2 regions of the Bradyrhizobium sp. TM102 genome follow, and region 1 is predicted to be linked to the other one. Evidence: riboswitches for the same ligand, from Rfam matches in the RefSeq annotation. Region 1 holds a riboswitch; the other holds the start of a gene.
The links. A riboswitch is a leader RNA that binds a small molecule or an ion and turns the genes downstream of it on or off. The one in region 1 is predicted to bind S-adenosylmethionine.
Positions count from the first base shown of each region.

Region 2: another riboswitch for S-adenosylmethionine. It lies ahead of GDN70_RS34490 (homoserine O-acetyltransferase); the one in region 1 lies ahead of GDN70_RS05560 (O-succinylhomoserine sulfhydrylase).

Region 1 is NZ_AP021855.1:1,197,860-1,212,989, forward strand. Features, by position in the region: gene GDN70_RS05550 (SGNH/GDSL hydrolase family protein) at 1-695, shown strand, start outside; gene GDN70_RS05555 (SGNH/GDSL hydrolase family protein) at 708-1,700, shown strand; gene GDN70_RS05560 (O-succinylhomoserine sulfhydrylase) at 1,816-3,003, opposite strand; SAM riboswitch at 3,078-3,157, opposite strand; gene GDN70_RS05565 (2'-deoxycytidine 5'-triphosphate deaminase) at 3,238-4,374, shown strand; gene GDN70_RS05570 (PAS domain S-box protein) at 4,484-4,900, shown strand; gene GDN70_RS05575 (hypothetical protein) at 5,007-6,059, shown strand; gene GDN70_RS05580 (MATE family efflux transporter) at 6,229-7,674, shown strand; gene GDN70_RS05585 (hypothetical protein) at 7,671-8,150, opposite strand; gene GDN70_RS05590 (SRPBCC family protein) at 8,274-8,675, opposite strand; gene GDN70_RS05595 (VOC family protein) at 8,821-9,180, opposite strand; gene GDN70_RS05600 (hypothetical protein) at 9,286-9,645, opposite strand; gene GDN70_RS05605 (helix-turn-helix transcriptional regulator) at 9,777-10,616, opposite strand; gene GDN70_RS05610 (methylated-DNA--[protein]-cysteine S-methyltransferase) at 10,627-11,205, opposite strand; tRNA gene GDN70_RS05615 (tRNA-Gly) at 11,381-11,454, shown strand; gene GDN70_RS05620 (helix-turn-helix domain-containing protein) at 11,632-12,213, shown strand; gene GDN70_RS05625 (LacI family DNA-binding transcriptional regulator) at 12,611-13,669, shown strand; gene xylB (xylulokinase) at 13,747-15,130, shown strand, end outside.
Region 2 is NZ_AP021855.1:7,284,541-7,299,670, forward strand. Features, by position in the region: gene GDN70_RS34455 (M23 family metallopeptidase) at 646-2,709, shown strand; gene GDN70_RS34460 (SMP-30/gluconolactonase/LRE family protein) at 2,864-4,483, shown strand; gene clpB (ATP-dependent chaperone ClpB) at 4,629-7,268, opposite strand; gene GDN70_RS34470 (MOSC domain-containing protein) at 7,508-8,296, shown strand; gene GDN70_RS34475 (TIGR02594 family protein) at 8,424-9,098, opposite strand; gene GDN70_RS34480 (alpha/beta fold hydrolase) at 9,316-10,179, shown strand; gene metW (methionine biosynthesis protein MetW) at 10,295-10,957, opposite strand; gene GDN70_RS34490 (homoserine O-acetyltransferase) at 10,959-12,155, opposite strand; SAM riboswitch at 12,247-12,326, opposite strand; gene GDN70_RS34495 (chorismate mutase) at 12,483-13,331, shown strand; gene hisC (histidinol-phosphate transaminase) at 13,368-14,465, shown strand; gene GDN70_RS34505 (prephenate/arogenate dehydrogenase family protein) at 14,462-15,130, shown strand, end outside.

The sequences.
Region 1 (15,130 bases):
GCGCTGCCACCGCGCCCGCGGCGTGCGAATTGCCGTCCTATCTGCTTACCAGCGAAAGCCAGCTTCCCAAGGTCGCCGAGGCCATCAAGGCCGGCAAGCCGCTCGAAATCCTGGTCATCGGCAGCCGCTCGACCACGATTCCGTCCTCGGAGGGCAGCTCCTATCCGGCGCGCATGGAAGCGATTCTGAAGGAAAAGCTGCCGCCGTCGGAAGCGGTGCACGTCTCCGTAGAAATACAGAGCAAGCGAACGGCGGAGGAGGCCGCCTCGACCTTCGTTAAGCTGATGGAAGCAAAAACGCCTACTTTGGTCGTCTGGCAGACCGGGACCGTGGATGCCATCCGATCCATCGATCCCGACGAATTTCGCAGCGCAGTCACCGAGGGGGTTATTGCGTTGCAAAAGGCAGGGGCCGACGTCGTCTTGATGAATTTGCAGTACAGCCCGCGTACCGAAACGATGATCTCGGCCCAGCCATTTCTCGACAATATGCGCGTCGTGGCGCAGGAGCATGATATTCCGCTGTTCGATCGCTTCACGATCATGCGGCAGTGGAATGATCAGGGTCAGTTCGACCTGTTCAGCCCGTCCCGCGGGCCCGAACTGGCGAAGCAGGTTCATGATTGCCTTGGCCGGGCGTTGGCACAGTTCGTGATCGACGCAGCCCATCTGGAGCCGGCCCAGCAGCAAAATTGAGGTCTAGCGTTAATGAGTTCTCTCCGCCCTTTTTGCCTGACGGCATGGTTGGCCGCGCCTGCAGCAGCAGTGCTGTTGTTGCTGGCGCCGGCCCCGCAGTCCCATGCGCAGACGCAAGCCGCACAGGCGACGCCTGCACCCGCGCAGTCGGCTGATCCCGCGCCCGCCTCGCCCTCACAGACCAATGTCGCCGCAACCTCTCCCGAGCAGCGCGGCATCACCGCGCGCGCCATCGACAAGGTGAAACAGGTCGCCAAATCCGCCGGCGACGTCTTCAACCGCGTGCCCTGCCTGCCGCCGAAGGGCGGCTCCAAGGCGATGGGCTCGCTGCCGCATGTCGCGGGCAAGCTCGTCGCCGGCCAGCCCGTCCTCATCGTCGCGTTCGGCTCGTCGTCGACCGCAGGATTCGGCGCGAGCTCGCCGGAGTTCAATTATCCGAATCGTCTTGCCGCCCAGCTGCGCCGCCATTATCCGACCGCCGACATCACCGTCGTCAATGCCGGCGTCGGCGGCGAGGATGCGCCCGAGATGATGAAGCGTCTCCAGACCCAGGTGATCGACGTGCATCCGGATCTCGTGATCTGGCAGGTCGGCACCAACGCGGTGCTGCGCAATCTCGATCCCGGCGACACCGCCAAAATGGTCGAGGACGGCATCAGCCGCATCCAGGCCGCCGGCGGCGCTGACATCGTGCTGGTCGATCCGCAATATTCGCCGGCCGTCAACCAGCGCGGCGAAAGCGCCGGCAAGATGGTGAAGCTGCTCGGCAAGGTCGCCGAGCTTCGTCACGTCGGCATCTTCCCGCGCTTCGAGGTGATGCGCGACTGGCACGAGAACCAATCGATTCCGGTCGAGAGCTTCGTCATCGCAGACGGCCTGCACATGAACGATTGGGGCTATGCCTGCTTCGCCCAGCTGCTCGGCGACGACATCATCCGCTCGGTGGGGCAGATCAAGCTGGGCGTGAACGTGCCGGGGGATGTGCGGACCTATCGGCCGATGTAGGCACGCTGCCGTAGGGTGGGCAAAGGCGCAAAGCGCCGTGCCCACCACCTCGTCGTTGTAATCGAGAACGGTGGGCACGCTTCGCTTTGCCCACCCTACGATTGCGAATACGTGGCTACGCCTTCTCCAGCGCCGCCGTCAGATCCTCGATCAGATCATCGGCATGCTCGAGCCCCGCGGAGAAGCGGATAAAACCTTCGCTGATGCCGAGCGCGGCGCGGTCCTCCGGCTTCAGACGCTGATGCGTCGTGGTCGCCGGATGCGTGACGAGGCTCTTGGCGTCGCCGAGATTGTTCGAGATCTTCGCCAGCTTCAATTCGTTGAGCACGCGGAACGCTGCAGCCTTTCCGCCCTTGACCTCGAAGCCGACCAGCGTCGAGCCGCCACGCATCTGCTTCTTCACCAGCGCTGCCTGCGGATGATCGGCGCGGCCCGGGAAAACCAGGCGCGAGATCTTCGGATGGCTCGCGAGCACGTCGGCGATGCGCGCGGCGGTGTCGGTCTGCGCGCGCACGCGTACGCCCAGCGTCTCCAGGCCCTTGAGCAGGACCCAGGCGTTGAACGGCGAGATCGACGGGCCGGTCTGGCGCATGAAATTGTGGATGTGTTCGGCGATGAAGGCTTCCGACGACAGGATGATGCCGCCGAGGCAGCGACCCTGGCCGTCGATATGCTTGGTCGCGGAATAGACCACGACGTCGGCCCCGAGCGCGAGCGGGCTCTGCCAGATCGGCGTTGCGAACACGTTGTCGACGACGAGCCGCGCGCCGCCCTTGTGCGCGATCTCGGCAATCCCGGGAATGTCGAGCACGTCGAGGGTCGGGTTGGTCGGGCTCTCCAGGAAGAACGTCTTGGTGTTCGGCCTCACGGCGCGCTGCCATTGGTCGAGATCGAGACCGTCGACCAGCGTGGTCTCGATGCCGTAGCGCGGCAGCAGGTCCTGGATGACGTAGAGGCACGAGCCGAACAGGGCGCGGGAGGCCACGACGTGGTCGCCGGCCTTGAGAGGCGCCAGGATCGCCGTCGTCACCGCGGCCATGCCGGTCGCCGCCGAGCGGGCGGCTTCGGCGCCTTCGAGCTCGATCATGCGGCGCTCGAACATCGCGATGGTGGGATTGGAGTAGCGCGAATAGATGAAGCCCGGATCCTCGCCCTTGAACCGCGCCTCGCATTGCTCCGCGGTGTCGTAGACGTAGCCTTGCGTCAAGAACAGCGCCTCCGACGTCTCGCCATATTGCGAGCGCAGGGTGCCGGAATGGACCAGGCGGGTTTCGGGACGGTAGTTGGTGGTCGACTTCGACATAGGTACCTCCGACATGACCGTCTCGTCGAAAACGGTCACAAAAAAACCGGCCTGGATATATCCACGGGCCGGGATCACAGAGGTCCCCGGCCTGTTTAGCGACTTATTTAACGTGGCTGCAAGCCGGCCGGCTCAAATCACCACGGGATAAGTGATGCTCATATTCCGCAATGCCCTTTCCGTCAAGGCGTCCATCGGATAGCCGTAAAAGACTTGTATTTCCGGCATGTCCGGATGCATCTGACCCCTGATGAGGACCCCCGGTTGACGTTCACGGTCGCGCCCGACGCCAATGGTATCCTGCCCGACCGCATGATCGCGGCGATGGCGGCGGCGGGTCTCATCCTGCCCGCCTATGACTTCGTCGAGAGCCAGATCCAGCCGGCGAGCCTCGATCTGCGTCTCGGCGACATCGCCTATCGCGTCCGCGCCAGCTTCCTGCCCGGTCCCGGCGCCACCGTCGCCGAGCGCATCGACGAATTGAAGCTGCACGAATTCAGCCTCGCCGACGGCGCGGTGCTGGAGACCAACTGCGTCTACATCGTGCCGCTGCTGGAGAGCCTCGCGCTGCCGCCGGAGATCGTCGCGGCGGCGAACCCGAAGAGCTCCACCGGCCGGCTCGACGTCTTCACCCGCGTCATCGCCGACGGCACCCGCCGCTTCGACATGATCGGCGCCGGCTATCACGGCCCGCTCTATGCCGAGATCAGCCCGAAGACGTTTCCGGTGCTGGTCAGCGAGGGCTCGCGTCTGTCGCAGGTGCGCTTCCGCACCGGTGACGCCATCCTCAATGCCGACGAGCTCGATGCGCTTCATGCCGCCGAGCGCCTCGTCGATATCGACGATGCCGATCTCTCCGGCGGCGTCGCCGTCTCCGTCGATCTCTCCGGCGAGAAAGCGAACGGCTTCGTCGGCTACCGCGCCAAGCGCCACACCGGTGTGGTCGACGTCGATCGTCGCGCCGGCTATTCCGTCGAGGACTTCTGGGAGCCGATCTCGGCCCGCCCGGACGGCAGTCTGATCCTGGATCCCGGCGAGTTCTACATCCTGGCCTCGAAGGAAGCCGTGCAGGTGCCGCCCGACTACGCCGCGGAGATGGTGCCGTTCGATCCGCTGGTCGGCGAATTCCGCGTGCACTATGCCGGATTCTTCGATCCCGGCTTCGGCTATGCCGGCGCGGGCGGGCTAGGATCGCGCGCCGTGCTCGAAGTGCGTTCGCGCGAAGTGCCGTTCATCCTCGAGCACGGCCAGATCGTCGGCCGCCTCGTCTACGAGAAGATGCTGGCCCGTCCCGACGCGATGTACGGCCAACGCATCGGCTCCAACTACCAGGCCCAGGGCCTCAAACTATCGAAGCATTTTCGGGTGTAGCCCGATCCTGTAGCCCGGATGGAGCGCAAGCGTAATCCGGGGCAGTCTCACTCGTGGCACGATCCCGGATTACGCTCCGCTCCATCCGGGCTACATGCGAGGTGACGACATGAGCAACCCATCCGAACTCGACGCAAAGATCGCCGAAGACGTCGCGGATGCGCTGATCTATTCGGACCGCTCCGGCACGATCATGCGATGGAACCGCGCAGCGACGGCCCTGTTCGGCTTCTCCGCGACGGAAGCGCTCGGCCAGAATCTCGACCTGATCATTCCCGAGCATTTGCGCGCCGCGCACTGGAAAGGTTTCGAGGCCGCACTCGCGAGCGGCAGCATGAAGCTTGCGGGCAGGCCGACACTGACCCGCGCGCTGCACAAGAGCGGTCGCAAGCTCTACATCGAGATGACCTTCGCGCTGGTGCGGGATTCCGGCGGCAACGTCCTGGGATCGGTCGCGATGGCGCGCGATGTCACCGAACGGGTCGAGCGAGAGCGCGCGGCCAAGACGCCACCGCAAACTTCGTGATGCGGAATTGGCGGGTGGCCACGCAGGGCGCTCTGCACGGGCGTCATGTTGCCTGCCGGAAGGTGCGGTGACACACTCGATCGCAACACGATCGGGAGCGAAACGAATGACCGCCGCAGCTGACGCCGCGCAGGAAGCTCAATGGAAGCGCTGGCGTGCGGTCGCCGACCTCTACCACGCCTATTTCACCGGCCTCATTCTCACCGTCGTCACGCGGCGCGGCACTGCGGATGCAGCGGAGTTCGTCTTCCGCGTGTTCCGCCGCCAGCAGCAGGAGCGCTTCCTGCCGGGGCTTAGGAAGCTCGGGATCGATCATCTGCCGCCGGCGGTGGCGGCCGCGCAATATCACTATCTCTCGAACTGGATCGGCGGCGTGCATGTCGAATACATGTATGAGAGCGATGCCAAGGCCTGGATCCGCTATCCGCCGCCGCGCTGGATCTGGAAAGGCACGGCGATCTGCGGCGTGCCGGGCGAGGTTTCCCGCGCCATGCTGCGGGGATGGCACGCCAATAATGGCGTCGCGCTCGGCGATCTCAGGCTCGGCTTCGTCTGCACCAAGCAGAGCGTCGACGGCCAGGACGGGCTGGAAGGCTACTACCACCAGTACGATCATCCGCTCGAGCTCGATCAGCGCCTGGTGTTCGCGCGGCATCTGGAAGCGCCGCTGTTCGATGCGAAGACTGCGCCGGCTTTGCCGGTTGCGAGCTGGCCGAAACCGCGCCTTGAAAAAGCCTATCGCAACTATGCGATGGAATATGTGCGCACGGCGGCGCCCGTGATGGTGCAGCTGTTCGGCCCGGAAGACGCCGGCTATCTGCTGCACCTCACCGGCAAGCTGATCGGCATGCAATATTTCGACGAGGTCGCGGCGGCACTGGCGATGAGCCGCGGCGGGGCAAGCGAATTCGCGTCGTTCCTGAACGCGCTGTTCGCGGCGCAGGATGACACGGCCGAGACCTCGCAATCCGAAGGCGCGTTCGAAATCCGCCAGCAGAGCTGGAAACTGATGGACGACGTCGCCGACTATCACGGCGCCTGCGCCAGGGTGCTGGAGGGATTGTTCGAAGGCCTGGCTGCGGGATGCGGGCGGCACATCGGCGTGCGCATGCGCGCTGCTGCTGGCGGCCGCGCGCCGCTGGTCTGGACGATCGAATAGCCTTCATCCATCGAAATGCGCTGCCGCAGGGCACGCCTGCAGCTGGCGCAGGTGGAATCGCTGCGAGCCGTGCTAACAAGCCTCTCGCCGCGCCTTCTGCGCGAAGAAAATAATCGGCACACCTACGCATTGCCGCGCCGCAAGTGGCGCCCCCTGCCCCGGAGAGGACATGTCCGACATCGCCGAAATCCCGGTCGATGAGCAAGAGCGTCCGCTGCCGCCGCCCCCGCGGCCGCTACGAAGCGCGCTTGTAGACGGGCCGATCCTGCGCACGTTGCTCTCTCTCGCCTGGCCTAACGTGATCGCGCTCTCGGCCGGCACCTGTACGGTGATCGCGGAGACCTCCTATATCGGCCGGCTCGGCGTCGAGGCGCTGGCGGCGATGGCGCTGGTGTTTCCGACAATCATTCTGACCATGACGATGTCGGGCGGCGCCATGGGTGGTGCGGTGGCTTCCGCCATTGCCCGCGCGCTCGGCGCCGGGAACCGCGAACGCGCCGCCACGCTCGCCGCGCATGCGATCCTGATCGGTATCAGCTTCGGCCTCGTCTTCATGCTGGGCATGCTGATCTTCGGGCCGCGGGTGCTGGAAATGCTCGGCGGCCGCGGCGACGTGCTGACCCACGCTGTCGCCTACACGCAGGTATTTTTCGGCGGCGCCGTGCTGCCCTGGCTGCTCAACACCATGGCCGGCGTGCTGCGTGGCACCGGCAACATGAAGCTGCCGTCGTTCCTGATCCTCAACTCGGCGGCCTGGCAGATCGTGCTCGGCGGCACGCTGGGCCTCGGGCTCGGGCCGGTGCCGCAGTTCGGCATGCGCGGCGTCGCGGCCGGCGCGCTGATCGCCTATTCCATGAACATCTGCATCATGGGCTGGTACCTGTTCTCCGGTCGCGCGCGGGTTACACCGAAGCTGCGCGGCCTGCGCATTCAGTGGGCGATGTTTTTCGACATCCTGAAGGTCGGCGCGATCGCCTGCTTCTCGCCGCTGCAATCGGTGCTGACGATCTCGATCTTCACCCACATGCTGGCGAAGTTCGGCACCGCGATCCTCGCCGGCTACGGCATCGGTGCGCGGCTCGAATTCCTGCTGACCTCGATCGCATTTTCGTTCGGCATCGCCTGTGTGCCGATGGTGGGGATGGCGATCGGCGCAGGCAACATCGCGCGCGCACGGCGCGTCGCCTGGATCGCCGGTGCATCCGCATTCGTGGCCGTCGGCGCGCCGGCCTGCGTCGTTGCGATGTTCCCCGATCTCTGGATCAACATCTTCACCGACAGCGCGGCCGTGCGCGCGGCGAGCCATCAATATCTCTCGACGGTCGGACCGTTCTACGCCTTTTTCGGCATTGCCACGACGATGTATTTCTCCTCGCAAGGCGCGGCCAAGGTGATCGGGCCGGTGCTGGCGCAGACGGCGCGGCTGATCTACATCTCGGCGGCCGGCTGGTGGCTGTCGACACACGGGGCGACCGCGCAGAGCTTCTTCTGGCTGGCCGCAAGCTCGATGGTCGTGCTCGGCCTGCTCTCATTCTCCAGCGTGGTGCTGACGCGCTGGGGACCGCGCGCGAACAAGGCTGCGATCAGGCCGGCTCTCTCTCGCGCCGCCGATTAGCGATGCCTGTGGCGGCGATGGCCGCTACCGCCGCCGACATTGGCGAGCCGCATCAATTGCGGGATCATCGCCATCATGTCGCCGCCTCCGGCACCACCGAGCATGCCCATGATGTCGCCGCCACCAACGCCGCCATAACCGGCCGGCATGGTGCCGCCCCCCATCGGGGTGTAGCCGCCGTAATTGGGTGCGCCAAAGCCGCCGCCGAGATGGCCGCCGGACAGGCCACCGAGGCCGCCGCCGCCGTTCTCCATCATGCGGCTCATCATCGGGCCCATGGTCTGCATCATCATGGCGAAGCGGCGCTTGCCCATCTTCGCCTTCATCATCTCCAGCATCGGGGCCATCTGGGTCATCATGTCCTCGCCGCCGGCACCTCCGCCGCCGAGGAACTGCGCCTTCGCCGGCGAGCTCGCGACTGAAAACAGCAGCAGCACGGCGGCCGCCTGGCAAATCACCTTGTCCGCACCTCGCATGGCATGCTCCTCGCGTGCGTCGCGCCGCCGGGAGAGCGGAGCCAACCGGACGCACGCCGCGATGGTTAAGGCTGGCGAGGGCGGAGCTCTGTGAGAAAACTCACAGAGCCGCGTGGACCGCCGCTAAGCTGCAGCGGGCGGAAACGCTTTATGTATCGCAACGACGGCGTCCTTGGTCTGGCCCTGGACGTAGGCTGCAAGCTCGTTCGGCAGCATGTCGATGATCCACACCAGGCGGCTTCTCCGGTCGCCGTCGGCGATCACCTGCACCGAGGCGCTGTAATGCTGCAGCCGCTCGTTGTTGATGGCATAGACGAGGCGCTGCCGCGCGTCGTCGCAATCGACCAGCACTTCGCGCGCCACCGAACCGTTGGCGAACGTGACGATACGCGCATCGCCGTCGATCGTGCAGGCGGTGACGAAGCCGGGTGCCAGCCGTTCATGCAGCGCGCCGAAATCGCGCACCGCATCCCAGACGTCGCGTGCCGGGGCATTGATGGAGATGTCGTTGTGGATGGAGGCCATCGGGGAATTCCTATGATGTGGAGTTCGTAGGGTGGGCAAAGGCGCGCTCTTCGCGCGCCGTGCCCACCATTCATCGGCGCTCTCGCACGCGATGGTGGGCACGCTACGCTTTGCCCACCCTACGAGTGCTCGTGCGCGGCGGCTTCTACACACAAACCGCCTCGACATTATTGCCATCGGGATCAATCAGGAACGCCGCGTAGTAGGTCGGGCTGTAATCCTTGCGCGGCCCGGCGCCGCCATTGTCGCGGCCGCCGCTCTTCAGGCCTTCGCTGTGGAACGCCTTGACCGCGTCATGATTTCCGGCGCGGAACGCGATGTGCGCGCCGTCGGCCTTGCGGCCCTTGTTCAGGTGCAGCCACAGCCCCGGCTCGCCCTTCGGCCCGAAGCCGGCATAGCCGTCGCCGCTGGAGCACAGGACGTAACCGAGCGGCGCCAGCACCGCGGTGTAGAAGCGCGTCGCGGCGTCGAGATCGGCAACGCGAAGCCCGATGTGGTCGTACATGGTCGTCTCCATTTGCAAAGCGCGCCGAAAATGGCGCGCGCCCGGAGACGACCCTAGTCGGGGTGGAGCGGGCGGCTCTTGGAGAATCTTGCGCTCGGCAGCCGGCTAATTCGCCGGAACCTCCGACTGCCACCGGATCACCCGTTTCAGGTGATAGACGTGAACCCACATGTTCGTTCCGATCACGCTGACCGTTGCGACGATCAGGGCCGTGAGCTTCTGCGGGTCATGAAGGGCGAGGACGAGCAGGAACGCGGACAGGGCCGCCGTGACGCCGAAGCTGAACCAGAGCCCGATGAGGCGTGGTGCAAACCAGGCCGGCTGACCGTCGGTGCCCCATTGCATCGGAATCCTGCGCGAGGTGATCTGGCGGCCATAATAGACGGCACAGCCGGCGATGAAGGCAAGACCAACGGCAAGCGCGATCAGTGTGGCCGCAATCACATCACTCGGGGCACTGTTCATCTGCCGGGTCGCCGCATTTCAAAGAGCGATGATTCGCTCTTTGGTTGTAATATCGCGCGGCGTTCCGTAAGCCCAGTACGACGCGCCCGTCTGGTCAACAGACTATTACCCCACCATGCGGCCGACCTGTCTCAGTTGAGGACGAGGCGTTCGGCGAAGACGCTGCGCTCCCCGCGCGAGGCCTGGCGGAATTTGGTCGGCGATACGCCGGCAGCGCGGTGGAAGGTGCGGACGAAGTTGGAGAGATCGCCGAAGCCGACGTCATAGGCGACATCGGTGACCGCAATGTCGTCATCCGTGAGCAGCCGCGCTGCGTGCCGCAGCCGCGACCGCACCAGATATTGATGCGGGGTGACGCCGAGCACGCTCGAGAACTGCCGCAGGAAATGGAACGGGCTGAGGCCCGCCTGCTTTGCGGCCTGTTCGAGATCGACCTCGGCATGCGAATTGTCGTCGATCCAAAGTGCGGCCTCGACCGCGCGGCGGCGGTCGCGCGCGGTGGGGGTGGCCGGCTTGCGCGCCTTGCCCGAAACGACGTCGACAAAACGGCCGGCCAGGATCTGGCCGACCTCGTCGAGGCCAATATCGCTATTGCCATCTGCCGCCGTCTGGGCGAGCTCGCCCAGCACCATCAATTCGGGTAGCGGCGGCGTGGCGCCGACCTGCCAGACCTCGCCCCGCCCGCCGAGGGCATCGACCATGTCCGAGCTGAGGAAGAACGACAGGCAGACATCGCCGCTGACATGCTCATGCGTGCAGGTGTATTCCTCGCCGGGCGCGCCGACCAGCATCGAGCCCGCCACCAGTTCGAAGAAACCGGCGCGGCAATGGCAGCCAAAGCTGCCCGAGCGGACATAGGCGATGGAATGCCCAGTGCGGCATTCGGCAAATGGCGTATCGCCCGGTCCCGCGTCGCAGCGAAACTCGGAAACGATCATCGATTGTGACGTCAGCAGTGTGGTCGCGTCCATGCCGCCTTATCTAGGTGGACGGCCTTGGTGGGGCAACCGGCAGCAGCACCTCGAACAGCGTCTTGCTGGCGACGGGATGGGCGCCCTCGAGTGCCAGGAGCCGCCGCTTGGAGATCACCCCGCCATAAGGCGAGAGCCGATCGGTGTAATTGCCGGCCTCCAGTACCCGGTGGCAGGGCACGATCAGCATGTAGGGATTTCTGGCGATCGCCTGTGCCACCGAATGTGCCGCGCCTGAAGCCCCCAGCGCCTTGGCGACCTCGTGATAGGTGCGCGTCTCCCCGCGCGGAATGGAGCAGGCGAACTCGTAGACGCGGCGGTTGAAGCCGGGCACCCCGCCGGCATCCAGGCTGACCTCGGAAAAATCGGGATCGTTGCCCTGCAGCAGGCTCACGATGCCGTCGATCGCAAGCTCGGCATTGTCGGAGGGGCGCTGCTCGCGCGCCTCGGGATGGACCGCAAAGATGCGGCGGCGGGTGTCGATCTCCCGCGCCTCCGGCAATTGCACGGCCACCACGCCGGTGCCGCTCCAGATGATGCCGCAGCGCCCGATCGCCGTGTCGAATATCGTATAGCCACGCCCCACCATGCACACGCCCCACTCAGTGCACGTCTCTCCCCAGACACGAGATCATAACACCGCCACAATCCGGCGCACCCAAAATCTTGCCAAGACGTTAATAACCAGCCGGCTGGCTGCGCCAAACTGCTTGGCGGGAGGCGCCGTCTCGGCTAATCAGGACGGGCGCGCAAGCCGCGCATAAGCGGGCGTAGTTCAATGGTAGAACGGCAGCTTCCCAAGCTGCATACGAGGGTTCGATTCCCTTCGCCCGCTCCAAGCTTCCCGATTGAAGTTTCCATTCCGATCGATCTGGCAGGCGCGACCGCGTATTCGCGCGGTGCGTAAAATTCCAATATATTAGCCGCTGTCTCCGGCGCTTGCTGGTCCCTTGGCCTAAGCTCCTCACGCTTTGGCGGGTGCGGTCTCTGGCCGGGCAACGTTCGGATGAAGACCATGGACCAGCAAAAACTCGATCGCGCGATCGGGCGCCGCCTGAAGACGCTGCGGACGCAGGCCGGCATGACGTTGAACGAGCTCGCCGCACGCTCCGGCGTCAGCCGTGCCATGATCGGGCGGGTGGAGCGGGCGCAGAGCAGCGCGACGGCTGCGCTGCTGGGACGACTCTGCGCGGCGCTCGACGTGTCGCTCAGCGATGTCGTCGCGCTCGCGGAGAAGCCGCCGGAGCGCTTGGTGCGGCTTGCCGACCAGCCGCATTGGCGCGATCCCGACAGCGGCTATCGCCGCCGGCACGCCTCGCCGACGGATGCGGCGAGCGGCATCGAGATCATCGTCATCGATTTGCCGGCCGGCGCGCGGGTGCCGTACAGCCCCTGGGGCCGCAACGCGTTCACCCAGCAACTGCTGATGCTGGAGGGAGCCATCGCCGTGCACATCGACGCCAAGGCGGTGCGCCTGCGCGAAGGCGACTGCCTGGATTTCGACGTGATGCGCGCGGTGATCTTCGAGAACGAAACCAAGCAGGACGCGCGCTACGTCATCATCACGCGGCGCGGCGCCTCCTACGGGAAGATGTGAGATCAGGGCAAGCCTGTCATGGCCTGTCGACAAGTCCGGTCAATGCTCAGGCCAATTGCGGCAGCGGCTGGACCCGCTCGCCGGCCCAGGAGCTGAGCATTTTGATGATAGAGCGTCGCGGACTGCCACAGGACGCGTTGATAGAGCCTGCCTTTGTCCGAATCCCTGGCGATATCGCCGCGCGCTCTCATGATCTTGCCGCGAACGCTCGTTGTGGCGCCGTCGGTGAGCGGCAACCATAGGCAAGGCGGCGGGGCCGCGCGTCCAGCGTTCGAGCGAGACGCGGGTCGGGCAGGGGCGTGTCTACGGCTGTGGCTACAACCGTAATTTGAGGCTCGGCGATGACGGTCCTCAAAATGAGTTGCGTACCTCAAAACACCTCTGCTAACCTTCAGCGATGGCTGACACCCTCACCGCGACCGCGCTGACGCTGAAGGACATCGCCCGCGAGGCGGGCGTCAGCCTGGCGACGGTCGATCGCGTGCTGCACAACCGCCCGGGGGTGCGGCCGGACACGGTGCGGCGCGTCAAGGCGGCGATCGAGCGCAACGCGTTCCAGCCGCATGTTGCCGCCGCCGAACTCGCCCGCGGCCGCGCCCGCCGCTTCGCCTTCGTGATGCCGTCGGGGCCGAATCCCTTCATGCAGCAGATCGAGGCCTATCTCGGCGAGATGTCGGCCTGGCTCTCGGTTCGCCGCCTCAACGTCGAGATGGTCGCGACCGACGTGTTTGACCCCTCCGTGCTCGCGGCCTCACTGGAGGCGCTGTCGGGCGACTACGACGGCGTCGCCGTGGTGGCGCTCGATCATCCTGGCGTCCGCGCCGCGATCAACGATCTCGTCGATGCCGGCACCAAGGTGGTGACGCTGGTTTCGGACGTGCCGTCCTCGCGGCGCCACCATTATGTCGGCATCGACAACATTGCCGCGGGGCGCACCGCCGGCGCGCTGGTCGGGCGGCTGGCCGGCCAAAAGTCCGGCAAGGTCGCGATCGTCGCGGGCTCGCAGGGCCTGCGCGACCATGCCGAGCGCATCTTCGGCTTCAACCAGGTGATGGCGTCGGAATTCCCCGGGCTCAGCGTGCTGCCGGTGCTGGAAGGGCGCGACGAGGACGATCGTTCGGAACAGGTGCTGGCGCGGCTGCTCGGCAGGCATGCCGACATCGTCGGCCTTTATAACGTCGGCGCCGGTACCCAGGGCGTCGCCAAGGCCTTGAATGACAAGGCGTTGAGCGATGCCGGCCGCGACAAGCAGGTCGTGTTCGTCGGTCATGACGTCACCATGCTGACGCGCCGGCTGCTGCTGCAGGGCGTGATGGATGCCGCGATCTCGCAGAACCCCGGACATGAAGCGCGCGCCGCCGTGCGCGTGCTGCTCGCGCTCGCCCGCGGCGAGCCGATCCTGCGCGAACAGGAGAAGATCAGGATCGACATCGTGATGCGGGACAATCTGCCTTAGCGGCAGATGAATATGGAACGGCCTGGCGGGAAGGCGACGCAAGCTCGCGCACCGCAATGGGTAAATGGGAGGACGAATTGTATCTCGGACTGGACATCGGCACCTCCGGCGTGAAAGCGGTGCTCGTGAGCGAAGGCGGCGCGATCCTCGCGACGGCGGCGCGCGAGCTTGCGCTGTCGCACCCGGCGCCGCTGTGGTCCGAGCAGGACCCCGATTCCTGGGTCGATGCAGCCATCGGCGCGGTGGACGATCTCGCCGCCCGCCATCCGCGCGAGGTGGCGCGGGTCCGCGGCATCGGCCTGTCGGGCCAGATGCATGGCGCGACGCTGCTCGACGAGAATGGACGGCCGCTGCGTCCGGCGATCCTCTGGAACGACGGTCGCTCGCAGGCCGAATGCGCCGTGCTGGAGCAGCGTTGCCCCTCGCTGCACGCGATGGCCGGCAATCTGGCGATGCCGGGTTTCACCGCCCCGAAGCTGTTGTGGGTCGCGCGGCATGAGCCAAAAATCTTCGCGCGCGTCGCAAAGGTGCTGCTGCCGAAGGCCTATGTGCGCTATCGCCTGACCGGCGAGTTGATCGAGGACATGTCCGATGCGGCTGGCACGCTGTGGCTCGATGTCGGTCTGCGCCGCTGGTCGCCCCTGCTGCTGCATGCCACCGGGCTCGATCTCCACCACATGCCGCGTCTCGTCGAGGGCCGTGAGGCGAGCGCGATGCTCGCACCGGAATTCACGCGGCGCTGGGGCATGGCGAAAGATGTCGTTGTCGCCGGGGGCGCCGGCGATAACGCCGCGAGCGCGATCGGGCTCGGCGCGATCGCGCCGGGCGATGCGTTCCTGTCGCTCGGAACGTCAGGCGTGGTGTTCCGCGTCACCGACCGCTTCGCGCCGGCGCCTGAAACGGCGGTGCATGCGTTCTGTCACGCGCTGCCCGGCCTCTGGCACCAGATGGGCGTGATGCTCTCGGCAGCGGCCTCGCTGGCCTGGCTCGCCGGCGTGATGGAGACGCCGGCCGCAGCGCTGCTGGCGCCGCTCGGCGAGCGCGTCGATGGACCGAGCCCGATCAGATTCCTGCCCTATCTCGACGGCGAGCGCACGCCGCACAACGATGCCGCGGCGAGCGGCGCCTTCGTCGGCCTGCGCGGTGCGACCGGGCGGACGCAGATCGTGCAGGCCGTGCTCGAAGGCGTCGCTTTCGCTGCGCGCGACAATCTGGCGGCGCTGAGCGCGGCGAGCGGGCCCGTTGCCGAGCTCGATCTCGTCGGCGGCGGCTCGCGCTCGCCGCTGTGGGCGCAGATCTGCGCCGATGTGCTCGGCATTCCCGTCCATCGCATCGAGGAAGGCGAGGTGGGGGCGGCCCTCGGCGCCGCGCGGCTAGGCCGGCTCGCTGTGACCGGCGAGACACCCGCGGCGGTCTGCACCCGCCCGCGGCGGCTCGCGAGCTTCACACCCCGCGCATCCG
Region 2 (15,130 bases), 1.3 Mb from region 1:
TTTCCAGATGGTTACAAGGATCGCGGATGCGTCGATCCGATCGGGGCGGTGAAAAAACTTGAAAAAAGTTTGGGCCCCAGGGGGCTCCGGAGCCGACCTGGGAGGGGTCGTGGGAGGGGACCGGGAAGCGACCTGGCAAGCGACCTGGCAAGCCACCTGGGGAACGGCTTGGCGAGTGGATTGGCGCGCGGGTCGGGATCGACAAAGGGCACTTGGGGAGAGCTTGAGGGGCGGCTTACCGTACCTTCGCGGTGGGACGCAGCTGGCGGCCCCCTCTCGGGAGGCCCCCGCCCTCCGGCGGTTCAGGAAACTTTTTCGATGACAGGCGCCGTACTTGAGCCACAATCCCGCGGCGTTCTGATAAGAGACAAGCTTGAATCGCAGGGATGCCAGTGGGGGCTGCCGGCGGTTTTCATGGGGTCAGAGGAAGGCGATCTTGCAGATGACGCGGCCTTCCTCCGACATTCGAGAGACATCGAGAGAGCTTCACCCGTACAGCTGTTCGTAATTTCGGCCGGCCCCATCGCGGGCCTTCTGAGCACGGACGCCTGCGCGGCTTGCCTTTTCCGGCGATCCCCCATCAAGAGGGCGACCAGGACAAGGTTCGAAAGCGGGCATCTTGGGTCGTTGATTGGGGGACTTGCGTTGAACCACAGGACATCACGCGGCGCTTACGGGCGTGAGACCGGGATCATCGATCTCGGCCACGAGCCGCCGCTGTCCGTCGATGGTTCTGAAGCCGCCGTAATCGACCGCCGCCGCGTCTCGGTGCAATGGTTCAGCGGGACAATCTTGACCGGACTCTGCGGCGCAGCCCTGATTGGCGGCGCCGTTTTCGCATCGCTCGACGGCGAGATGACCTTCGCCAAGGTGCCGGAGCGGGTCGAGGGCGCGCTGCGCGGTGCATTCGGCGCCGCCGATCGCGCCGCCACGCTGCACAAGAGCGACCGCCTGCCGCCGCCGAGCGAATCCACGGCGTCCCGCAACATCATGCGCGTCTCCACGGTGGCCCGCGTCGGCAACCGCGACGTGATGCGGGTGCGCCCCTTCGTCCGGATCGCCGGCAATCTGTCGATGACGACGAGCGACCTGTCGGCGAAGATCCCGCCGTTCAACGCCCAACGCCTGCTCACCGATGTCGGCTCCGATCCGAAGACCGCATCCGACGATCCCAACAATCCCGAAGCGGTCGAGCCCGACGCCGAAGTGTCCTTTGTCACCAAGGACCTGTCGCCGGTGCTGCCGAAAGCCAAGATTTCCGCGGTGGTGGCGCTCGACGACATCCTGATGCGGGTGCGCGATGCCGCCAACTGGCGCGGCAATGGCGGGGTGCGCTACGCCTCGCTCGCCAATGCCGCAGCCGACGTCTCCGGTGCGACCGGCCCGTCCGACATCAGAAGCGCCTACGCCGCGGAAGCCTCGCCGTCCGATCCCTATGCCGGCTTCGAGACGCGCGTGGTGCCGGAAAACGTCACGCTGCTGCCCAAGACCAAGGAGCAGATCACCGGCGGCAATCCCAACGGCGAACGCGTCCATCTGGTCAAGAAGGGCGACAGCGTCGCCTCGGTGCTGCGCGATCTCGGCGCGAACGCCGACGAGATCAAGGCGATCACCGCAACGCTCGGCCCTCGCGGCCGCGACGGCGGCCTCAAGGACGGCGAGAAGCTCCGCATCCTGATGGCGCCGGCGAGCCCCGGTGCCCGCCTCCAGCCCTACCGCGTCGTCGTCGCCAACGAGACCATGGTCGAGGCGATCGCTGCGCTGTCCGATCTCGGCAAATACGTCGCGGTCGACGTCTCCAGCATGAACACCGTCGCCGATGCCGCGGCCAGCGCCAGCAGCGATGACGACGATGATGACGACGGCTCCGGCGTGCGGCTCTACCAGAGCATCTACGAGACCGCGATGCGCAACAAAGTGCCGATGCCCGTCATCGACGACATGATCAAGATCTACTCCTACGACGTCGATTTCCAGCGCAAGGTGCAGCCGGGCGATTCCTTCGACGTGTTCTACGCCGGCGAGGACGAGGGCGTGACGTCGACGGAGAAGAACGACGTGCTGTTCGCCTCCCTCACGGTCGGCGGCGAGACCAAGAAATACTACCGCTACCAGAGCCCCGACGACGGCGTCGTCGACTACTATGACGAGACCGGCAAGAGCGCGAAGAAATTCCTGGTCAGGAAGCCCGTCAACAACGCCATCATGCGCTCCGGCTTCGGCGGCCGCCGCCACCCGATCCTGGGCTATGTGAAGATGCACACCGGCGTCGACTGGGCCACGGCCTACGGCACGCCGATTTTCGCCTCCGGTAACGGCGTGATCGAGAAGGCCGGCCCCGAAGGCGGCTACGGCAAATATATCCGCATCAAGCACAACAACGGCTACGAGACGGCCTACGGTCACATGTCCGCCTTCGCCAAAGGCATGGAGATCGGCAAGAAGGTGCGGCAGGGCCAGGTGATCGGCTTCGTCGGCTCATCCGGCCTGTCGACCGGCCCGCACGTCCACTACGAGATCCTGGTCAACGGCCGCTTCGTCGATCCGATGCGCGTGAAGCTGCCGCGCGGCCGTTCGCTCGAGGGCCCGATGCTCGCAGGCTTCGAGAAGGAGCGCGACCGGCTCGACGGCATGATGAGCGGCCGCGGCGGCGCCATCGCCCGCATGTCGGATGCGACCGGCGGCCCGTTGCAGGTCAGCAACCGCTAATTGCAACCGGCCGACATCGGCCGGACATCTCCAGAACACGATCCGAATTCGACGTTCTCGCGCGAGGCCCCGCTTGGCGGCGTCTCAACGTCAAGTTTCGTTTGCCAAAGCGGCACCAGGGGCGAATACTTTCCAAAAAACGGGAGGTCTCGCCATGAAGAACAGGCTCGCCTGCGCAGCGGTCGTCGCTGCCCTTTTCGCCACCACGAGCGTATCGGCCGAGACTTGGGAGGTCACCAAGCTGGTCCAGGGCTCGGCATTCCATGGCGTGCATGGGCTCGGCATCGACAAGGCCGGCCATCTGTTCGCCGGCAGCGTCGCCGGCGCCGCTCTCTACGAGGTGGACGTATCAGGCGGTACCGCCAAGGTTGCAATCCCCTCGCCGATCGGAATGGCCGACGACATCGCGTTTGCGCCCGACGGCACCATGGCCTGGACCGGATTTCTCACCGGCGATCTCTATGCGCGCAAGGGCGACGGCCCGATCAAGAAGCTCGCGAGCGGCCTTCCCGGCATCAACTCGCTCGCCTTCCGCAAGGACGGCAGGCTCTATGCCACCACCGTTTTCCTCGGCGACACGCTCTATGAGATCGACGTCGAGGGCGTGAAGCCGCCGCGCCAGATCATGGAGAAGATGGGCGGCCTCAACGGCTTCGAGTTCGGTCCCGACGACAAGCTCTACGGTCCGCTCTGGTTCAAGGGCCAGGTCGCGAAAGTCGATGTCGACAAGGCCGAGCTGACCGTCGTCGCCGACGGCTTCAAGGTCCCGGCCGCGGTGAACTTCGATTCCAAGGGCAATCTCTTCGTGGTCGACACCGCGCTCGGTCAACTCGTCCGGGTCGATCCCAAGTCGGGCGCCAAGACCCTGGTCGCGCAACTGAAGCCGTCGCTGGACAATCTCGCGATCGACGACAAGGACCGCATCTACGTCTCCAACATGGCCGACAACGGCATCCAGGAGGTCGATCCCGCGACCGGCCAGGCCAAGCAGATCATCATCGGCAAGCTCGCTTTGCCCGGTGGCATCGGCGTCACCTCGGAGAACGGCAAGGATACGATCCACCTTGCCGACGTGTTCGCCTATCGCACGGTGGACGGCGCAACCGGCGAGGTCACCGAAAAGGCGCGCATGCACGCCGCAGGCACCACGCTGGAATATCCGATGAGCGCGACGGCGAAAGGCAACGACGTGGTGCTGTCGAGCTGGTTCACCGGCACGGTGCAGGTGATCGACGCCAAGACCGGCGCGACGCGCGACATGCTGCACGGCTTCAAGGCGCCGCACGATGCGATCACGCTCGCCGACGGCAGCATTTTGGTAGCCGAGCTCGGCACCAAGTCGCTGGTCAAGGTGAGCGGCGAGCACGGCAAGGATCGCACCACGCTGATCGGCGACCTCGAGGGCCCGGTCGGGCTCGTCCGAGGCAAGTCCGACGAAGTCTACGTCACCGAAGCCTTTGCAGGCACCGTGTCCCGGATCGACAGCAACGGCGAAAAGACCGTGGTCGCCAAGGAGCTGAAAATGCCCGAAGGCATCGCGCGCGGGAACGACGGCAAGCTCATCGTGGCGGAAGTCGGCGCCAAACGGCTGATCGAGATCGCGCCGGAAAGCGGCAAGATCACCGAGATCGCCGCCAATCTCCCGATCGGCCTCGCGGGCGCTCCCGGCGGATTGCCGACCAACATTCCGACGGGCGTCGGCATCGGAGCTTCAAGCGTGATCTATTTCTCGTCCGACATCGAGAACGCCATCTACAAGGTGGTGAAGAAATAGCGTCTGATCCCCACCGCGTTAGCTAAAGCGGGATGCTGCGCACCTTTTCGGACCACGCTTTTGCCAGCGCCCCCCAAAACAAAACGCCCCGGAGAGGCTGACCTCTCCGGGGCGGCTTGTCGTTTCAGGCTTTGATCGCCCGCGTTCAGTTCAGCTTCCGCTTCGCCACTGGCGCCTCGAACTGGGTGATCTCGGCGGTCTGCGGTGCCTTGCCGTTGAAGGTCAGCACGTTGCCTTCGGAGGAGATCGCGACACTGTCGCCGTCCCTGACGTCGCCGGCCAGGATCATCTCGGCGAGCGGGTCCTGGACGTGACGCTGGATCACGCGCTTGAGCGGCCTTGCGCCGTAGGCGGGGTCCCAGCCCTTGGCGGCGAGCCAGTCGCGGCCAGCGGCGTCGAGCGTCAGCACGATCTTGCGATCGGTCAGCAGCTTCTGCAGCCGCGCGAACTGGATCTCGACGATCCGGCCCATCTCGCTCCGCTGCAAGCGGTGGAACAGGATGATCTCGTCAACGCGGTTGAGGAATTCGGGGCGGAAATGCCCGCGCACCATTCCCATCACCTGCTCGCGCACGGCCGAGGTGTCCTCGCCCTCCGGCTGATTCACCAGGAATTCCGAACCGAGGTTCGAGGTCATGATGATCAGCGTGTTGCGGAAGTCGACGGTGCGGCCCTGGCCGTCGGTCAGGCGGCCGTCGTCGAGCACCTGCAACAGGACGTTGAAGACGTCGGGATGCGCCTTCTCGATCTCGTCGAACAGCACCACCTGATAGGGCCGGCGCCGCACCGCTTCGGTGAGCGCGCCGCCCTCGTCATAGCCGACATAGCCCGGAGGCGCGCCGATCAGCCGCGAGACCGAGTGCTTCTCCATGTATTCGGACATGTCGAGGCGGACCATCGCGGTCTCGTCGTTGAACAGATACTCCGCGAGCGCCTTGGTCAACTCGGTCTTGCCGACGCCGGTGGGCCCTAAGAACATGAACGAGCCCGTGGGGCGGTTCGGGTCCTGCAGGCCCGCGCGCGAGCGGCGCACGGCAGTTGCGACCGCACGCACGGCCTCGGCCTGGCCGACGACGCGGGTGCCGAGCTGCTCCTCCATCTTCAGGAGCTTTTCCTTCTCGCCCTCCAGCATCTTGTCGACGGGCACGCCGGTCCAGCGCGAGACCACCTGGGCGATGTGGTTGGCGGTGACCGCCTCCTCCATCATCTCGCCGGAGCCTTCGCGCGCCTCGATATCCGCAAGCTGCTTCTCGAGCTGCGGGATCCGGCCATAGGCCAGCTCGCCGGCCTTCTGGAATTCGCCGCGACGCTGGGCGTCGGCGAGATCGACGCGCAGGGCGTCCAGCTCCGATTTCAGCTTCTGGGCGTTGGAGAGCTTGTTCTTCTCCGCGCTCCAGCGTGCCGTCAGCGCCGCGGACTTCTCCTCGAGCTCGGCCAGCTCCTTCTGGAGCGCCTCGAGACGGGATTTGGAGCCGGGATCACTTTCCTTCTTGAGAGCTTCCTGCTCGATCTTGAGCCGGATGATCTCGCGGTCGAGCGAATCCAGCTCTTCCGGCTTGGAATCGACCTGCATCTTCAGCCGGGCCGCGGCCTCGTCCATCAGGTCGATCGCCTTGTCGGGCAGGAAGCGGTCGGTGATGTAACGGTTGGACAGCGTCGTCGCGGCAACAAGCGCGGAATCGGTGATCCGCACGCCATGGTGCTGCTCGTACTTGTCCTTGAGGCCGCGCAGGATCGAGATGGTGTCCTCGACCGAGGGCTCGCTGACAAAGATCGGCTGGAAGCGCCGCGCCAGCGCGGCGTCCTTTTCGACATGCTTCTGGTATTCGTCGAGCGTGGTCGCGCCGATGCAGTGCAGCTCGCCGCGGGCAAGCGCGGGCTTGAGCAGGTTGGAGGCGTCCATCGCGCCGTCGCCCTTGCCGGCGCCGATCAGCGTGTGCATCTCGTCGATGAACAGGATGAAAGTGCCCTCGCTCCCGGTCACTTCCTGGAGCACGGCCTTCAGCCGCTCCTCGAACTCACCGCGGTATTTTGCACCCGCGATCAGCGCGCCGAGGTCGAGCGAGAGCAGCTTCTTGTCCTTCAGGCTCTCCGGCACGTCGCCGTTGACGATGCGCAGCGCGAGGCCTTCGGCGATGGCGGTCTTGCCGACGCCGGGCTCGCCGATCAGGACGGGATTGTTCTTGGTCCGGCGCGACAGCACCTGGATGGTGCGGCGGATCTCCTCGTCGCGGCCGATGACCGGATCGAGCTTGCCGTCGCGCGCGGCCTGGGTCAGGTCGCGGGCATATTTCTTCAGCGCGTCGTACGCGTTCTCGGCGGTGGCCGAGTCTGCGGTGCGGCCCTTGCGCAGGGCCTCGATCGCCGCATTGAGGTTTTGCGGGGTGACGCCGCCCTTGGCGAGGATGGTGCCGGCCTCGCTGGTCTTCTCCAGCGTCAGGCCGAGCAGCAGCCGCTCGACGGTGACGAAGCTGTCGCCGGCCTTCTCGCCGGCCTTTTCGGCGGCATCAAAAGTACGGGCGAGCTCGGGCGCCAGATAGATCTGCCCGGCGCCACCGCCACTGACCTTCGGCACCTTGCCGAGGGCATCCTCGGTCGCCTTCAGAATTGCACGGGAATTGCCGCCGGCGCGGTCGATCAGACCGGCAGCCAGCCCCTCATTGTCGTCCAGGAGGACCTTGAGCACGTGCAGGGTGGAAAACTGCTGGTGTCCCTCGCGCACCGCGAGCGACTGCGCTGACTGGACGAAGCCCCTGGAGCGTTCGGTGTATTTGTCGATATTCATCTTTTCTGTCCCTCGGCCTGCCCCTGGAGCCCTCTAAGGCACTCCAAACGGCATCTTCACTGGGTTTCCGATTACCGCATTGACGTTTCTCAACCGGTAACGGTCGTGTTTTGCCGACGTCGCCGCCGGCCTGAGGCAGATGTGGGAAGCAGGCTGCAGATGCGAAAGAGGCCAGTTCACAATTTCGTGCGCTGATCCGCCGGCTTGGCGGGGCCGGCTCGAATCCCTTAAGTAGCGGCATGACAGCTAGCCAGACCGCCGAGATCACCGGCCTTTACCGCTACCCGATCAAGGGCCTGACACCGGAGCTCCTGCACCGCGCCCCCTTGCGGACGGGCCAGACCCTGCCCGCCGACCGCCGCTACGCCATCGAGAACGGTCCGAGCGGCTTTGATCCCGAACGGCCCGAGTGGAGGCCGAAAATCCAGTTTCTGATGCTCGCACGCAATGAGCGGCTTGCCGAGCTCGACAGCCGGTTCGACGACGCTACCAATGTCTTGACCATCCGCAGGGACGGCCAGACCGTCGCCAGCGGCGATCTCGAGACCGCGGCCGGGCGCGCCGCCATCGAGCGCTACTTCGCGGAGAATTTTCAGCCGGAGCTGAAGGGGCCGCCAAAAGTCCTGTCAGGCCGCGACCACAGCTTCTCCGACGTCGCCCGCAAGGTGGTCTCCATCATCAATCTCGGCAGCGTCCGCGCCATCGAGACCATGCTGGGCGGCGCTGCCGTGCATCCGCTGCGCTTCCGCGCCAATCTCTATGTGAAGGGTTGGCCGGCCTGGTCGGAGCTCGATCTCGTCGGCCAGACGCTGGCGATCGGCGCGGCGCGCCTGAAAGTGGTCAAGCGCATCGTCCGCTGCCCGGCCACCAATGTCGACCCGTTGACGGCCAAGCGCGATCTCGAGATTCCGCCGACGCTCTCGCGCAACCTCGGCCACATGGACTGCGGCATCTATGCCGAGGTGATCGAAGGTGGCGACATCGGCGTCGGCGATGCGGTTGCGGCGGAAGAGCCGAAGCTGGTGTGAGCGAACTCCGCTGCCGTAGGGTGGGCAAAGGCGCTCTTGCGCCGTGCCCACCATCTTTATCGAGCGGACGGAAGTGGTGGGCACGCTTGCGCTTTGCCCACCCTACGGCACCGTCGCTATGGCACCGTTAGTTCGGCATGACATAGGCATAGATCCGGCCGCGCGAGACCGGCGCTTCGCGGACGCGGTTGCCGTTGTTGCCGGAGATCATGATCGGATTGCCCTGCGCGTCGATGCCGGTGATGATGCCGACATGACCGCCGCGGCGGCCGCGCGACATCACCGCGATGGCGCCGACCTGCGGACCGGAGACACGGGTGCCGTAACGCGCGAACGAGCTCGCCATGTCGGAGCCCGAACCCTTATGGCCGGTGTGCTCCAGCACCATGTTCATGAAACGCGCGCACCACAGGCTGCCGCGCCCGGTCGGGTTGCCGCCGACATAGCGGCGCGCCTCGGATACCAGGCTCGATCCGCCGCCGAAGCCGCCGCTATTGGCCATTGCGGTGTTAGCCATGGCGGTATGGGCCATGCCGCCGCTGTTGGCGTTCGGATCATAGCTCGCCTGGGTGTCGGCGAATCCGCCCGCCTGCAATTGCGCCGCGCTGCGCTCGAAGCGCGAGCTGCGGGCATGGTGGCGGTAATGATGATGCCTGGCGTGGTGCACGTAAGCGTGCCGCTCTGCGCTATGACGATGATGCGGCCGCGCTGAGGCCGGAGAAACCAATGCGGCAACCGCCGCGAACAAAATCGCCAGCGCGACAACACAACGCGACAGGCGAGACGCAAACAACTCAAACATTCTTCATCCTTCGTTGACACCCCACTTCCCAATCGGCCCGTGCAACGGCCGACATCGGTCTGGCCGTTAAGCCGTCCGATGTGGCGAGAAAAAGACGCGGGCTGCCTGCGAATAGCTGCGATGATTTTGCGCCGATACTGGCTTGAGGCTGCCGCATTGCCGACAACAGCATTAACTGCAATCCTGCAAAGGCGGCTTTAAGAGAGGGAAACGGTTAATGCCCCACGCCACGACCAGGGACGACGTCCGCATCTATTTCGAAGAAGCGGGTCAGGGAACGCCAATCATTTTTCTGCACGAGTTCGCGGCCGACTACACCAATTGGGAGCCGCAGATGCGCTACTTCTCGCGCGGCCACCGCTGCATCACCTATTCGGCGCGCGGCTACACGCCGTCGGACGTGCCTGAGGGCGAGGTCTACAGCTACACGCATTTCTACACCGATGCGCTCGCAGTGCTCGATCATCTCAGGATCGAGCGGGCCCATCTGGTCGGCCTGTCGATGGGCGCCTACTCGTCGCTTCAGATCGGATTGAACGCGCCGCAGCGCGCGCTGTCGATGACGCTGGCCGGCGTCGGCTCCGGCTCGGAGATCGAGAACATGGAGGCCTGGCGCAAGCAGTGCCGCGCCAATGCCGAGCAATTCGAGACGCTGGGCTCCGCCGAGGTCGCAAAGGTCACGCGCGAGGCGCCGAGCCGGATTCCCTTCCTGGTGAAGGACCCGCGCGGCCATGCCGATTTCTATGCCGCGCTGGCGCGCCACGATTCCAAGGGATCGGCGCGCACGATGCGCGGCTTCCAGGGCGGCCGCCCCTCGATCTACACGATGACGGACGCAATCAAGCGCGCATCGACGCCGGCGCTGATCATCTGCGGCGACGAGGACGATCCGTGCGTCGGGCCGAGCCTGTTCCTGAAGCAGCATCTGCCCACGGCGGGGCTGGCGATGTTTCCGAAGTCCGGCCACGTGCTCAATCTCGAAGAGCCCGCGCTGTTCAACGAAAGCGTGGAGCGGTTCGTGACGCTGGTGGAAGCGGGACGATGGCCGGCGCGCGACCTGAGGTCGCTGGCTCCACACTAGCTGTCATTCCGGGATGCGCCGAAGGCGCAGACCCGGAATCCATCGGGCTGCGGGCGTTGTTGCACGATGGATTCCGGGCTCGCGCTACGCGCGCCCCGGAATGACGCCTACGGCGTCACTTCCCCCCGCCCCGGCTGAGCAGGAACACTGCCTGCTCCCCGAACATGTTCCACACCCACCAGGGCAGATTCAGCGGCACCGGGCGGCCGTAGAGATCGAGCGCGACCGAGCGCTCCATCTTGACGTTGATCTCGTCGCAGAGCTGCACGAAATCCTTGATGGTGCAGAAATGGATGTTGGCGGTGTCGTACCAGGTCGCCGGCAAATTCTCGGTGCGCGGCATGTGGCCGCCGACCAGGAGCTGGAGCCGCATCTTCCAGAAACCGAAATTCGGGAACGAGACGATGGCGCGGCGGCCGATGCGCAGCAGATTCTCCAGCACCACGCGCGGCTGCCGGGTCGCCTGCAGCGTCTGCGACAGGATCACGTAGTCGAAGGCGTCGTCGGGATAATTGACGAGGTCGGTGTCGGCATCGCCCTGCACCACCGCAAGGCCCTTGGCGACGCAGCGATTGACGCCCTCGCGCGACAGCTCGATGCCGCGGCCGTCGATGCCGCGGGTCTCCAGCAGCTGAAGCAAATCGCCCTCGCCGCAGCCGACGTCGAGCACTTTCGAGCCCGGCTTGACCATGTCGGCGACCAGCAGATGATCGGCGCGAAACTGGCCGGACGATCCGGTCGCAAGGCCGCCCAGCGGCAATACTTCCTGCACAGACATGCTAGCCATCCTTCAGTCCACGCGCCTTGCCCGCCGATTGCAGGAAGGCGCGGGAGATGTCGAAGAATTCGGGCACGTCGAGCAGGAAGGCGTCGTGGCCGCGATCGGTCTCGATCTCGGCGAACGACACCCGTGCGCTCGACGCATTCAGCGCGTGCACCAGCGCGCGCGATTCCGAGGTCGGAAACAGCCAGTCGCTGGTGAAGGAGACCACGCAGAAGCGGGTCGCAATTCCCGCGAACGCCTTCGCGAGCACGCCGCCATGGTCGGCGGCGATGTCGAAATAGTCCATCGCACGCGTCAGATAGAGATAGGAATTGGCGTCGAAGCGCTCGACGAAGGAAGAGCCCTGATAGCGCAGATAGGACTCGACCTGGAAGTCGGCGTCGAACGAGAAGGTCGGCAGCTCGCGGTCCTGCATGCGCCGTCCGAACTTGCGATGCAGCGCCGCGTCCGAGAGATAGGTGATGTGCGCCGCCATCCGCGCCACCGCGAGCCCGCGATGCGGATGGATGCCATGATCGGCATAGCCGCCGCCGTGCCAGTCGGGATCGGCCATCACGGCCTGGCGGCCGAGCTCGTGAAAGGCGATGTTCTGCGCCGAGTGCCGCGTCGCGCAGGCGATCGCCAGCGCGGAGAACACGCGGCCCGGATAGGCCGCGGTCCATTGCAGCACCTGCATGCCGCCCATCGAGCCGCCGACGACCGCGAACAGCGTGTCGATGCCGAGCCGGTCGACCAGCATCGCCTGCGCACGCACCATGTCGGGGATGGTGATGACGGGGAAATCGAGGCCCCAGACCTTGCCGGTGGAAGGATTGAACGAGGCCGGCCCGGTCGAGCCCATGCAGCCGCCGATCACGTTGGAGCAGATGATGAAGTAGTGCTTGGGATCTATGGGTCGGCCGGGGCCGACCAGCGTCTCCCACCAGCCGGGCTTGCCGGTGACGGGATGCACGTTGGCGACATGCTGGTCGCCGGTCAGCGCATGGCAGATCAGCACCGCGTTGGAGCGATCGGCGTTGAGCTCGCCATAGGTCTGGTAGGCGATCTGGAACGGGGTGAGATCGACGCCGCAATCGAGCCGCAGCGGCTGCTCGGCGCCGAAATGCGCGATCTGCGAGCTTGGATGATCCACCTCGTGCGACCGCTCGTCGGCGCTGATCGCAGGACTCGGTATCGACTTGACGCCACCCATCTGACCATCGACCTCGTTTGCGATCAAACGCGTGATCGCCACTTGCATCAGGCCATGAAAAACCCGGCCTGAACGATAGGTTCGGCCGGGATCGGAAGCGTCCCCGGCCTGTTTAGCGAGTTTTTTAACGTGGCTGCAAGCCGGCCGGCTCAAATGACCACGGAACGGGCAAAAGCTACCGTCTTGGGCGGTTTTCGTCAAGTCGCGGCCCGGATCGGCCCAATTCGTCTCTCACGCGTCGTCCGAAAAGGACGTGATTTCTCTTTGCTTTCGCTGCCCTGACTGCCTAATCAGGACATCCCCCATCGAAACCATCGACAGCCAGACATGTCCCAACGTCCGCCCGCGCCACCATCGCTTCAGGAACTGCGCAAGGAGATCGACGCGATCGACGAGGGCATGCATCGCCTGCTGATGCAGCGCGGCGACATCATCGACCGCCTGATCCAGGTGAAGCAGACCCAGGAGGTCGGCTCGGCGTTCCGCCCGGCGCGCGAGGCCGCCATGATGCGCGAGATCGTGCAGCGCCATCGCGGCATCCTGCCGCTCGACACGGTCGAGAGCATCTGGCGCGTCATCATCTCGACGTTCACTTACGTGCAGGCGCCGTTCTCCGTGCATGCCGACATCTCGGCGAGTGAGCCGGCGATGCGCGATTCCGCGCGCTTCCATTTTGGCTTCACCGTGCCTTACGTCGCGCATTTCAGCGCGCAGGCCGCGGTCGAGGCGGTGGCGAAATCCAAGGGCGATCTGGCGCTGGTCTCGGCAACGTCCAGCCGCACACCCTGGTGGCTCTTGCTCGAAACGGAAGGCGCGCCAAAAATCATCGCGCGGATGCCCTTCGTCGAGCGTGCCGATCATCCGGCCGCACTGCCGGTGTTCGCGATCTCGCGCGTCGCCGACAGCGCCCTGGTGACGGAGGTCGAGACCTTCAGCGTCCGCGTGTCCGGGTGGAACGCCGAGGTCGCGCGCGCCCTGTCGCCGCTCGCCGAGATCGTGGCGGTGCCTGATACCGCCTTCGACGGCGCGGCGCTGCTGGTCTCGGTCACGAGCGCGACCAGCATCGACAAAATCAGGGCTGCCCTGATCGAGGCGGGGGCCTCGGTGCGCTCTACAGCCCTCGTCGGCAGCCACGCAACGCGCTATACGGTGCCCCCGACCGGGGCCAAATCGTAAACCACGCGCCGCGCCCCGCCATTTTCGGAGTTCAAGATGTCCCGCCCCGTGCCGAATCCCGGCATTCTCGATATTGCGCCCTACACGCCCGGCAAGAGCCCGGTCGCCGAGCCGGGCCGCAAGGTGTTCAAGCTGTCGGCCAACGAGACGCCGTTCGGGCCCTCGCCCAAGGCGATCGAGGCGTTCAAGCACGTGGCGGATCACCTGGAAGACTATCCGGAAGGAACCTCGCGCGTGCTGCGCGAGGCGATCGGCCGCTCCTTCGGGCTCGACCCGAACCGCATCATCTGCGGCGCCGGCTCGGACGAGATCCTCAATCTGCTCGCCCACACCTATCTCAGCCAGGGTGACGAGGCGATCTCCACCACGCACGGCTTCCTGGTCTACCCGATCGCGACCATGGCGGTGGGCGCCAAGAACGTCGTCGCGCAGGAGACCAACCTCACCTGCGACGTCGACGCCATCCTCAAGGCGGTGACGCCGAAGACCAAGCTGGTCTGGCTCGCCAACCCCAACAATCCAACCGGCACCTATGTGCCGTTCGACGAGGTCAAGCGCCTGCGCGCCGGCCTGCCGTCGCACGTGCTGCTGGTGCTCGATGCCGCCTATTGCGACTACGTCTCGCGCAACGACTACGAGATGGGGATCGAGCTGGTCGCTACCACCGAGAATACGGTGGTGACGCACACCTTCTCCAAGATCCACGGCCTCGCGGCACTGCGCATCGGCTGGATGTTCGGCCCCGAGCACATCATCGACGCGGTCAACCGCATCCGCGGCCCGTTCAACGTGTCGACGCCAGCAATGTATGCCGCGGTCGCCGCGATCGAGGACACTGCGCACCAGGCGATGTCGAAGCAATTCACCGAGACCTGGCGCAACTGGCTGACCGAGGAGATCGGCAAGCTTGGGCTGAAGGTGACGCCGAGCGTCGCCAATTTCGTGCTGATCCACTTCCCGACCGACAAGGGCAAGACCGCGGATGACGCCGACGCCTTCCTGACCAAGCGGGGCCTCGTGCTGCGCGGCTTGAAGAATTACGGCCTGCCGCATTCGCTGCGCATGACCATCGGCACCGAGGAGGCCAACCGCCTCGTGGTCGACGGCTTGCGCGACTTCATGGCCGGCAAATGAGCAGCGCACCGCACTTCCAGCGCGTCGCGCTGATCGGCTTCGGCCTGATCGGCGGCTCGATCGCGCGCGCTGCGAAGCTCCAGAGCCTGGCGGGCGAAATCGTCACCACCGCGCGCTCGGAGAAGACCCGCGCGCGGGTGATGGAGCTCGGGATCGTCGATCAGGTCGTGGCGACCAATGCGGAAGCAGTGAAGGATGCCGATCTCGTCATCCTCTGCATTCCCGTCGGCGCCTGCGGCGAGGTCGCGCAGGAGATCGCCGCGCATCTGAAGCCCGGCGCCGTTGTCTCCGACGTCGGCTCGGTCAAGGGCGCCATCGTCAGGGACATGGCGCCGCATCTGCCGAAGACCGTTCATTTCGTGCCGGCGCACCCCGTGGCAGGCACCGAGCATTCGGGGCCGGATTCAGGTTTCGCCGAGCTCTTCATCAATCGCTGGTGCATCCTCACCCCGCCGGAAGGCGTCGACGCGGCCGCGACTGATCGCCTGCGCGCCTTCTGGGCGGCGATGGGCGCCAAGGTCGAGGTGATGACGCCGGACCATCACGATCTCGTGCTCGCGATCACCAGCCATCTGCCGCATCTGATCGCCTACACCATCGTTGGCACCGCCGACGAGCTGGCGCAGGTGACGGAGTCCGAGGTGATCAAATTCTCCGCCGGCGGT